2 regions of the Nocardia sp. JMUB6875 genome follow, and region 2 is predicted to be linked to the other one. Evidence: riboswitches for the same ligand, from Rfam matches in the RefSeq annotation. Region 2 holds a riboswitch; the other holds the start of a gene.

Region 1 (3,650 bases), on a different contig from region 2:
GCCGGTCAGGTGGTTCGACCACACCGAATCGGCGGGGTGCCGCCTGTCGGGCTACGCGGCCCCGGGGTCGATGCGGTAACCGTCGGGGGTGGCGATGATGTCGGTGACGTGGCCCTTGGGGCGGCCGCAGCGGCGTTCGCAGCCGGACCAGTGCTGGCGGCCGGCCGCGACGATATCGTCGGCGTCGAGGGCCTCCCGGGGGAATTGGGGTGCGCCGGTGGGGATTACGCGGCCGGAGTCGACGGCGGTGGTGACGTCGGCGCGGACATCGGTGAGGGATTTGGCGCAGCCGGGCCTGCCCGCGCAGGCGCTGACCAGCAGCCAGGGGGAGTTGGCGTCGAAGATCAGGCCCATGGGGGCGAGGACGCGGACCACCTGTTCGGCGGTCCATTCGTCGAGGTCGGTGAGGACCACGCTGCGCCACGGGGTGACGAAGAGGGGGCGTTCGACCGCGGCAAGGAATTCGGCGGTTCGCGCGGGGAGGGAACCCAGGCGCACGCCCGCGCCGAGGGCCACATTGCCGTCGTCCTGATTCAGCCAGCCGATCGGAATGTCCTGGCGCGGAGCGAGTTCGAGGGGTTCGCCGTCGGCGGTCAGGTCGGAGCGGGAAGTCAGCAGATGCTCGGTCAGTTGGGCGCTGCCGTCGGGGACCTCGTGCAGCCGCCACTGGCCGTCGCGCAGTTCCAGGAACCCGTGGGCGGCGGCGAGCATCAGGTCGACGGCTTCGCTCGGGGAGATGCGGATCCCGGAGTCCTTGCCCGCCAACAGAAGTGCGTAGGTGTTCTCGTCGATCGCGTGGACGCCGATATCGCCGCCGAGCCCGCTGACATCACCGCGTCCGTCATCGAGGGTGAACAGCACCCGTCCGGGCAGTTCGGCCAAACGCGGGTCCGCCTGAAGTCCCTCGTCGAGAGCCGGAACCAGCGGATGCACATCGGTCCAGCCGCCGACCCGGCCCGACAGGGGAGAAGCGATGATGTTCCGCACCCGCTCATGGGTGGCGCTGGGCAGCAGCCCGGCCTCGGTGAGCCGCTCCCCGAGGGTCGCGGCGTCCCGCACCTGCCGGAACTGCACATTGCCCCGCGAGGTGAGCTCGATATTGCCGTCACCCAGATCGACGGCCGCCGCGGCGAGCGCCTGCAGCTGCTCGGGGGAGAGCCGTCCACCGGGCACACGAATACGGGCGAGGGGACCATCGGCCGCTTGATGCAGGCGCAGCACGCCCGGGCAGGAATCGGGATCGGTTCGCGTCATGACGCCCCCAGCCTACGGAGGATCCCGAGGTCGAGCATCCACCGGGCATCACTTGTATCCAAATTTAGAGATATTGCGATCTAAGTATGAATTGCAAAGTGTCAAACAACCGCGAACAACTGCTCGACATGGAAGATCCCGGGGTGGTTGGCCCCGGGATCTGGTTGGTGGGGAGTATTCGGGTCAGCGCATGCGGTGGGGTTCGATGGCCTTCGGCGCGCCGCGGCGGCGGGCGAAGGCGGGGGTGGCTTCCCAGGTGTCGTTGAGCAGGCTGGGGACATTGTGGTGCTCGACGTGGTCGCGGTGGACGGTCGTGGTCATGACCGTGAGGCCGAAGAGGAGGGTGGCCGCGCAGACGATGCCGGAGATCATGGCCCACTGCGAATGACCGGAGCCGGCGGCCGTGAGGGCCATGGCCAGCGTTGCGAAGGCAACCAATGCGCAAAAGTATCCCGACCAGGCAGCAAAGCGGTTCCGCCTGACCCATCCTGGAGTGGTTGGCATACCGGCAGCATACGGAAGGACTGGTCGGTCTCCCAGGTCTGTGAGCGAGCCTTTGCCGCACTGTGATCCGGGCGGGTTGCCGGTGCGGGGGAGGGCTCGCGATAGCATCGGCGAGCTCGTCGAACGGAAGAAACCGGTGCAATTCCGGTGCGGTCGCGCCACTGTGACAGTCAGACCTTCCGGCGGGCGCCGAACCATGCTGGGCGCGTCACCCTAGGAAGGCCGAAACCTGTGATCCTGCTGCTGTCCACCTCCGATACCGATCTGCTGAGCGCGCGCGCCAGCGGCGCCGACTACCGGCTCGCCAATCCCGCGCGCCTGCTGCCGGAGGATCTGCCCGGTCTGCTCGACGGCGCCGAGCTGGTGATCGTGCGCATCCTGGGCGGCAAGCGCGCCTGGGAGTCCGGGCTGGAGACGGTGCGCGCCAGCGGAATTCCGATGGTCGCCCTCGGCGGTGAGATCGCCCCCGACGCCGAGCTCATGGAGTGCTCGACCGTGCCGGGCGGTGTGGCCGCGGACGCGCACAACTACCTCGCCGCGGGCGGGCCGCGAAACCTGTTGCAGCTGCACAACTTCCTGTCCGACACGGTGCTGCTCACCGGACACGGCTTCGAACCGCCCGTGGAGATGCCGAGCTGGGGTGAACTGGAACGGGATTCGCGTCCAGTGGCGGCGGACGCCCCGACGGTGGCGGTCGCGTACTACCGCGCCCAGCATCTGGCCGGGAACACCGGCTACATCGACGCGCTGTGCGGGGCCATCGAGGACAAGGGCGCGCGGGCGCTGCCGGTGTACTGCGCCTCGCTGCGCACCGCCGAACCCGAACTGCTTGCCGAACTGCGCAAGGCCGACGCGCTCGTGGTGACCGTGCTCGCGGCCGGTGGCACCAAGCCCGCCACCGCGTCGGCGGGCGGCGATGACGAGGCCTGGGACGTCGGCGCGCTCGCCGACCTGGATGTGCCGATCCTGCAGGGCTTGTGCCTGACCAGCGGCCGAGAGCAGTGGGAGGCCAATGACGACGGCCTGTCCCCGCTGGATGTGGCCACGCAGGTGGCGGTGCCGGAATTCGACGGGCGCATCATCACGGTCCCGTTCTCGTTCAAGGAATTCGACGCCGACGGTCTCTCGACCTATGTGCCCGACGCCGAGCGCGCCGCCCGGGTGGCGGGCATCGCGGTGCGGTACGCGCGGCTGCGCCACATTCCGGCCGCCGAGAAGAAGATCGCGCTGGTGCTGTCGGCCTACCCGACCAAGCACGCCCGCATCGGCAATGCGGTCGGCCTGGACACTCCGGCGAGCGCGATCAAGCTGCTCACCGAGATGCGTTCGGCCGGTTACGATCTGGGCGCGGAGGGGGAGATCCCCGGCCTGGAGCAGGGCGACGGCGACGCGCTGATCCACGCGCTCATCGCCGCGGGCGGACAGGATCCGGACTGGCTGAGCGCCGAACAGCTGGAGGGCAACCCGATTCGCATCGGCGCCGACCTCTACACCCGGTGGTTCGAGACGCTGCCCGAGGATCTGCGCGAGGCCGTGATCGAGGCGTGGGGTCCGCCGCCCGGTGAGCTCTACGTCGACCGCTCCGCCGACCCCAAGGGCGAAATCGTCATCGCCGCACTGCGTTTCGGCAATGTGGTGCTGATCGTGCAGCCCCCGCGCGGGTTCGGTGAGAACCCGGTCGCCATCTACCACGACCCGGATCTGCCGCCGAGCCACCACTATCTGGCCGCCTACCGGTGGCTGGCCGCCCCGGAGGGCTTCGCCGCCGACGCCGTGGTGCACCTGGGCAAGCACGGCAATCTGGAGTGGCTGCCCGGCAAGACGCTGGGCATGTCGGCTTCCTGTGGCACCGATGCCGCGCTGGGCGATCTGCCACTGATCTACCCGTTCCT
Region 2 (3,650 bases):
ATACCTCGATCGCCCGCGCCGCCGCCGCGGGCGAGACCCCCGATTCTTCCCGCAGTCGCTTCAATTGGCGGCCCAGCATCCTCCGGGGGACGGTCGATCCGGTCATGGTCCGTAGCCTCCCTAACCGTTGCCGTGCAGTTTGGAATCATTCTGCGAGGCAATTTGGAAGCGCCGCAGTAAATTCGGAGAATTGCAATCTGAAATCTTCCAATCCAGATTCCAGTGGCGTAGATCTGGAATCGGCACAGACAGTGCCCACGTCGCAAGGTGGGGAGATGAACTGTGGCTCAACCGATTTCACATGAAGTTCCGGACTATCCGGTCCAGAATTTGGACGTGGCGAAGCGTGGTCTGGAAAGTCATCGGGAGTGCGATAAGGATTGTGAGGCGAAGCGGTATTTCGCGGGGCTGGTGCCGTATTTGGAGGTGCTCGCGCGGCGGCGGGCCGCCTCGGCGGGGTGGAATATTTGGTCCTCGCGACCGTAAATGGTCAGGCCAGTTCTTGGGCGGTGGTGCGGAGGGTCCAGGCGGGAGAGCGGTGGTGCAGGGTGGTGGCGGTCAGCGGTGGAATGTCTATGCGCCAGAAGGATTCCGGGGGAGCGTTGAGGGTGCACAGCACTGCTGCGCGGACTACCGCCGGGTGGGTGATGGCGGTGATTCGGTCGCTGGTGCCCGCCAGGGTGACCAGCCAAATCCGCACGCGGACAATCAGGTCGATGATGGACTCGCCGCCGTGGGAGTTGTGGGTCGGGTCGGTGAGCCAGCCCATCAGGTGGTCCGGGGCGATGGCGTCCATGGACTGGCCTGACCACTTGCCGCAATTCAGGTCGCGCAGTGCGGGTTCGGGGGTCGTGGTGAGGCCGAGGGCCTTGGCGGTCTGTTCGGTGCGGAGTTCGGGGGCGCAGAGGAAGCGGTCCGGAGCCGGGCCGGGCGGGCCGCCCGCTGCCGCGACGGACCGCTCACCCAGCGGGCTGAGCGGTTCGTCGGCGGGGAAGCGGGCGGCCTGTACCGCGTCGGTGATCGCGTGCGTGATCAGCGTGAGGCGGGTGATCGCGCTCATGCCGCCGCGGGGGCGTTCTCGGTGCGCTCGCCGAGCAGGCGCGGGGCCAGCCAGGCGAAGCCGACGCCGATGACCAGCCACAGGATCAGCTGAGCGGCAAAGGAGTACAGGCGGAAGTGGTAGAGGTCCGCCGCGGGGAATCCGGGGTAGACGATGGTCCCCGACGAATTCTTCAGCGGCTCCGGCGTTTCGTCGGAGTAGCTGGGCAGAACCAGCATGACCACCGCCATCACCACCGTGAACGCGGCGGCCGCGGCGATCGACGCATTCCAATTGCCCAGTCGCGCCGCCAGTCTGCGGCCCAGCCAGACCGCCGCCACCAGTGCGACCGCGCTGATCGCAATCATGAGCACGAACATCGCCGTGCGTTCCTTGATTGTGTCCCCGTCCGAGGATCCCGGCGGATTGGCCGGGTACTTCAGGAACGGCACCGCGTACACCACGAGGAACATGCCGCCCGACACCAGCAGTGCCAGATTCCGCCCGCTGATCTTCCCGGCCTTGCGCAGCGCCAGGAAGTAGACGACCGCGAACAGCGCCCCCATGGCCGCGCCCAGCACGATCACGCCGAAGCCGAGCCCGATATTGGCCTGCTGGCTCCGGGTGAACAGCTCGGCGCCCATATCCATGTCCATCGGTTTCCCGGCGGCCTTGTCCAGCGCCATCTGCGCGTCCTCGCGCCCGTGCTCGTAGTCGATGGCCCGATCGGTGATGGGCTCCGACAGAATCCGTGCGAACGCGAACGCGAGCAATCCGCCGAGCGCGCCCAGTAGGACGCCTCGGCCGATGATCCGTTTTTCCATTGTGCCGACTCGTTTCCCGCGACTAGTGGCAGGGGAAACCGAGGAGATGCCGGCCGTCGTGCACGAACTCGTGCACATGCATATCGCTGCCGAAGACCGACACCGCGCCCTGATCGAACCCGATGAAGTAGATGGCCAGCAACGCCAGCACGGCGGTCCCGATCAGCCACAGGGCAGTGGTGGGAAGCGCGAGCGACCCGGCATTCAAACCGGAACGGGGAACGTAGGACGTAGCCACGTGAACTCCTAGTGTGGGAGGGGATTTCGCGCCCCTCGGCCGATACAACAGCTCGGCACCCGGGGTCTGACTCACACCCGAGGGTGTTCACAGTGGCGCGACCGTCCCGGACTCTCACCGGATTCCACGAATCGCCGATCCCCAAACCATACGAAACCCCAATCGAACTGGTCAAACCCCCGCCCACACTGTGGACTCCGGCCTACCCGGTGAACGGCACACGCTGCGTCCCGGTGAGCGGCACACGCTGATGGCGTGTTTGGGATATTTCGGGCAAATACCTTCCGGGATGCGCCGCTCACCGGTTGAATACGCGGGGCTGACCGGCGGCGGACGCCGATGCGAGACGGGTTGCTTCTGCAACTCGTTCCATCGGTTGAAATCGGCCTGACCTGGATGAATCTGGTTCGGTGCCCCTAGGATTCGGGGCAATTTTCCGAATCCGCCCGGGCGCGGTTGGCGGATTTTGTACACTGCCCGCTGAAGTGAACACAAGTCACTTCAGATCTGATTCGAGGTATCCATGAAGTCTGCTACACCGGGGGTTTTCGCCGTCCGTGCCGCTGCGGCTGTAATCGGCGGGGCATTGTTGTTCGCGGGGGTCACGGGATGCAGCAGCTCCAAATCATCTGATGGGTCGTCGGGCGGGACCAGCACCACGGTCGCCCCGACGACGGTCGCGAGCTCCACCGCGGCGCCCGCGCCGACGACCGCCGCACCCGCGCCGACCACCGAGGCTCCCGCGCCCGCGCCCGCCGCCACGGAACCGGCCGCGCCGCAACCGGCCGCGCCCGAACCGGCTCAGGTCGCGCCCAAGCCCGCGCCGCAGACGCAGGCCCCCAAGCCCGCCGCCCCGCCGACGCTCGACGCGCCCGGCTTCGAACCCCGCGCCGGGTACTGACGGGACTGGACTGGTCAAGTGCTGGGCAATGGTGGACGGTGGCTGTGCGCCACCGTGGTGGCAATCGCGGCCTCGATGACGGCCGTGGCCGCGGCGAGTGCGGATCCTTCCGCTGCGGATCCGCATCCCGCGGGCAAAGAGCTGGTGGTGCTGGGCGATTCGTTCTCCGCGAACGAATGGGACCACTTCACCGGCCGAGATGATTGCAACCTGCACGGGCGCACCGCCTGGCCGGTCCAGCTGAGCCAGCTGATGGGCGTGTACGGGACCGAACGGGTATCCGACCCGTCGTGCCCGGGCGCGTCCATCGACAGTGGGCCCGGCTGGACCATGGCCCAGCAGGCCCGGCGCGCCGACCAGGAAGGCGCGTTCGGGCCGAACACCAAGCTGGTGACGCTGCAGTTCGGGCTGAACGACAAGTGGGGTAGGTCGGATCAGACGCTGTGGAATTCCTTGCAGGCCTGCGTTTTCAACCTCGAGCTCGGCTGTGATCCGAACGCGGTCGACGAGGGCCGGATGACCGACTACAACGGGGTGTCCGGCGCGCTGATGGCCAAGCGCATGAGCAATGCCGTCACCTATATCAAGTACTACGCGCCGAACGCGAAAATCGTATTCGTCGGGTATCCGGAGCTTTTCGTGCCGGGT

The links. Region 2 has a riboswitch for cobalamin ahead of ACAM49_RS35460 (CbtB domain-containing protein). Riboswitches for the same ligand answer to the same signal wherever they lie in the genome.
Region 1: it holds a riboswitch for cobalamin, as region 2 does, so the genes downstream of both, cobN (cobaltochelatase subunit CobN) here and ACAM49_RS35460 (CbtB domain-containing protein) in region 2, are expected to answer to the same signal.

What each region holds. Positions count from the first base shown of each region.
Region 1 is NZ_BAAFGR010000024.1:15,027-18,676, reverse strand. It holds gene cobG (precorrin-3B synthase) at 52-1,254, opposite strand; gene ACAM49_RS08720 (hypothetical protein) at 1,438-1,692, opposite strand; cobalamin riboswitch at 1,822-1,957, shown strand; gene cobN (cobaltochelatase subunit CobN) at 1,990-3,650, shown strand, end outside.
Region 2 is NZ_BAAFGR010000223.1:1,368-5,017, reverse strand. It holds gene ACAM49_RS35475 (helix-turn-helix domain-containing protein) at 1-106, opposite strand, end outside; gene ACAM49_RS35470 (histidine phosphatase family protein) at 491-1,060, opposite strand; gene ACAM49_RS35465 (CbtA family protein) at 1,057-1,863, opposite strand; gene ACAM49_RS35460 (CbtB domain-containing protein) at 1,886-2,101, opposite strand; cobalamin riboswitch at 2,147-2,277, opposite strand; gene ACAM49_RS35455 (hypothetical protein) at 2,625-3,002, shown strand; gene ACAM49_RS35450 (SGNH/GDSL hydrolase family protein) at 3,021-3,650, shown strand, end outside.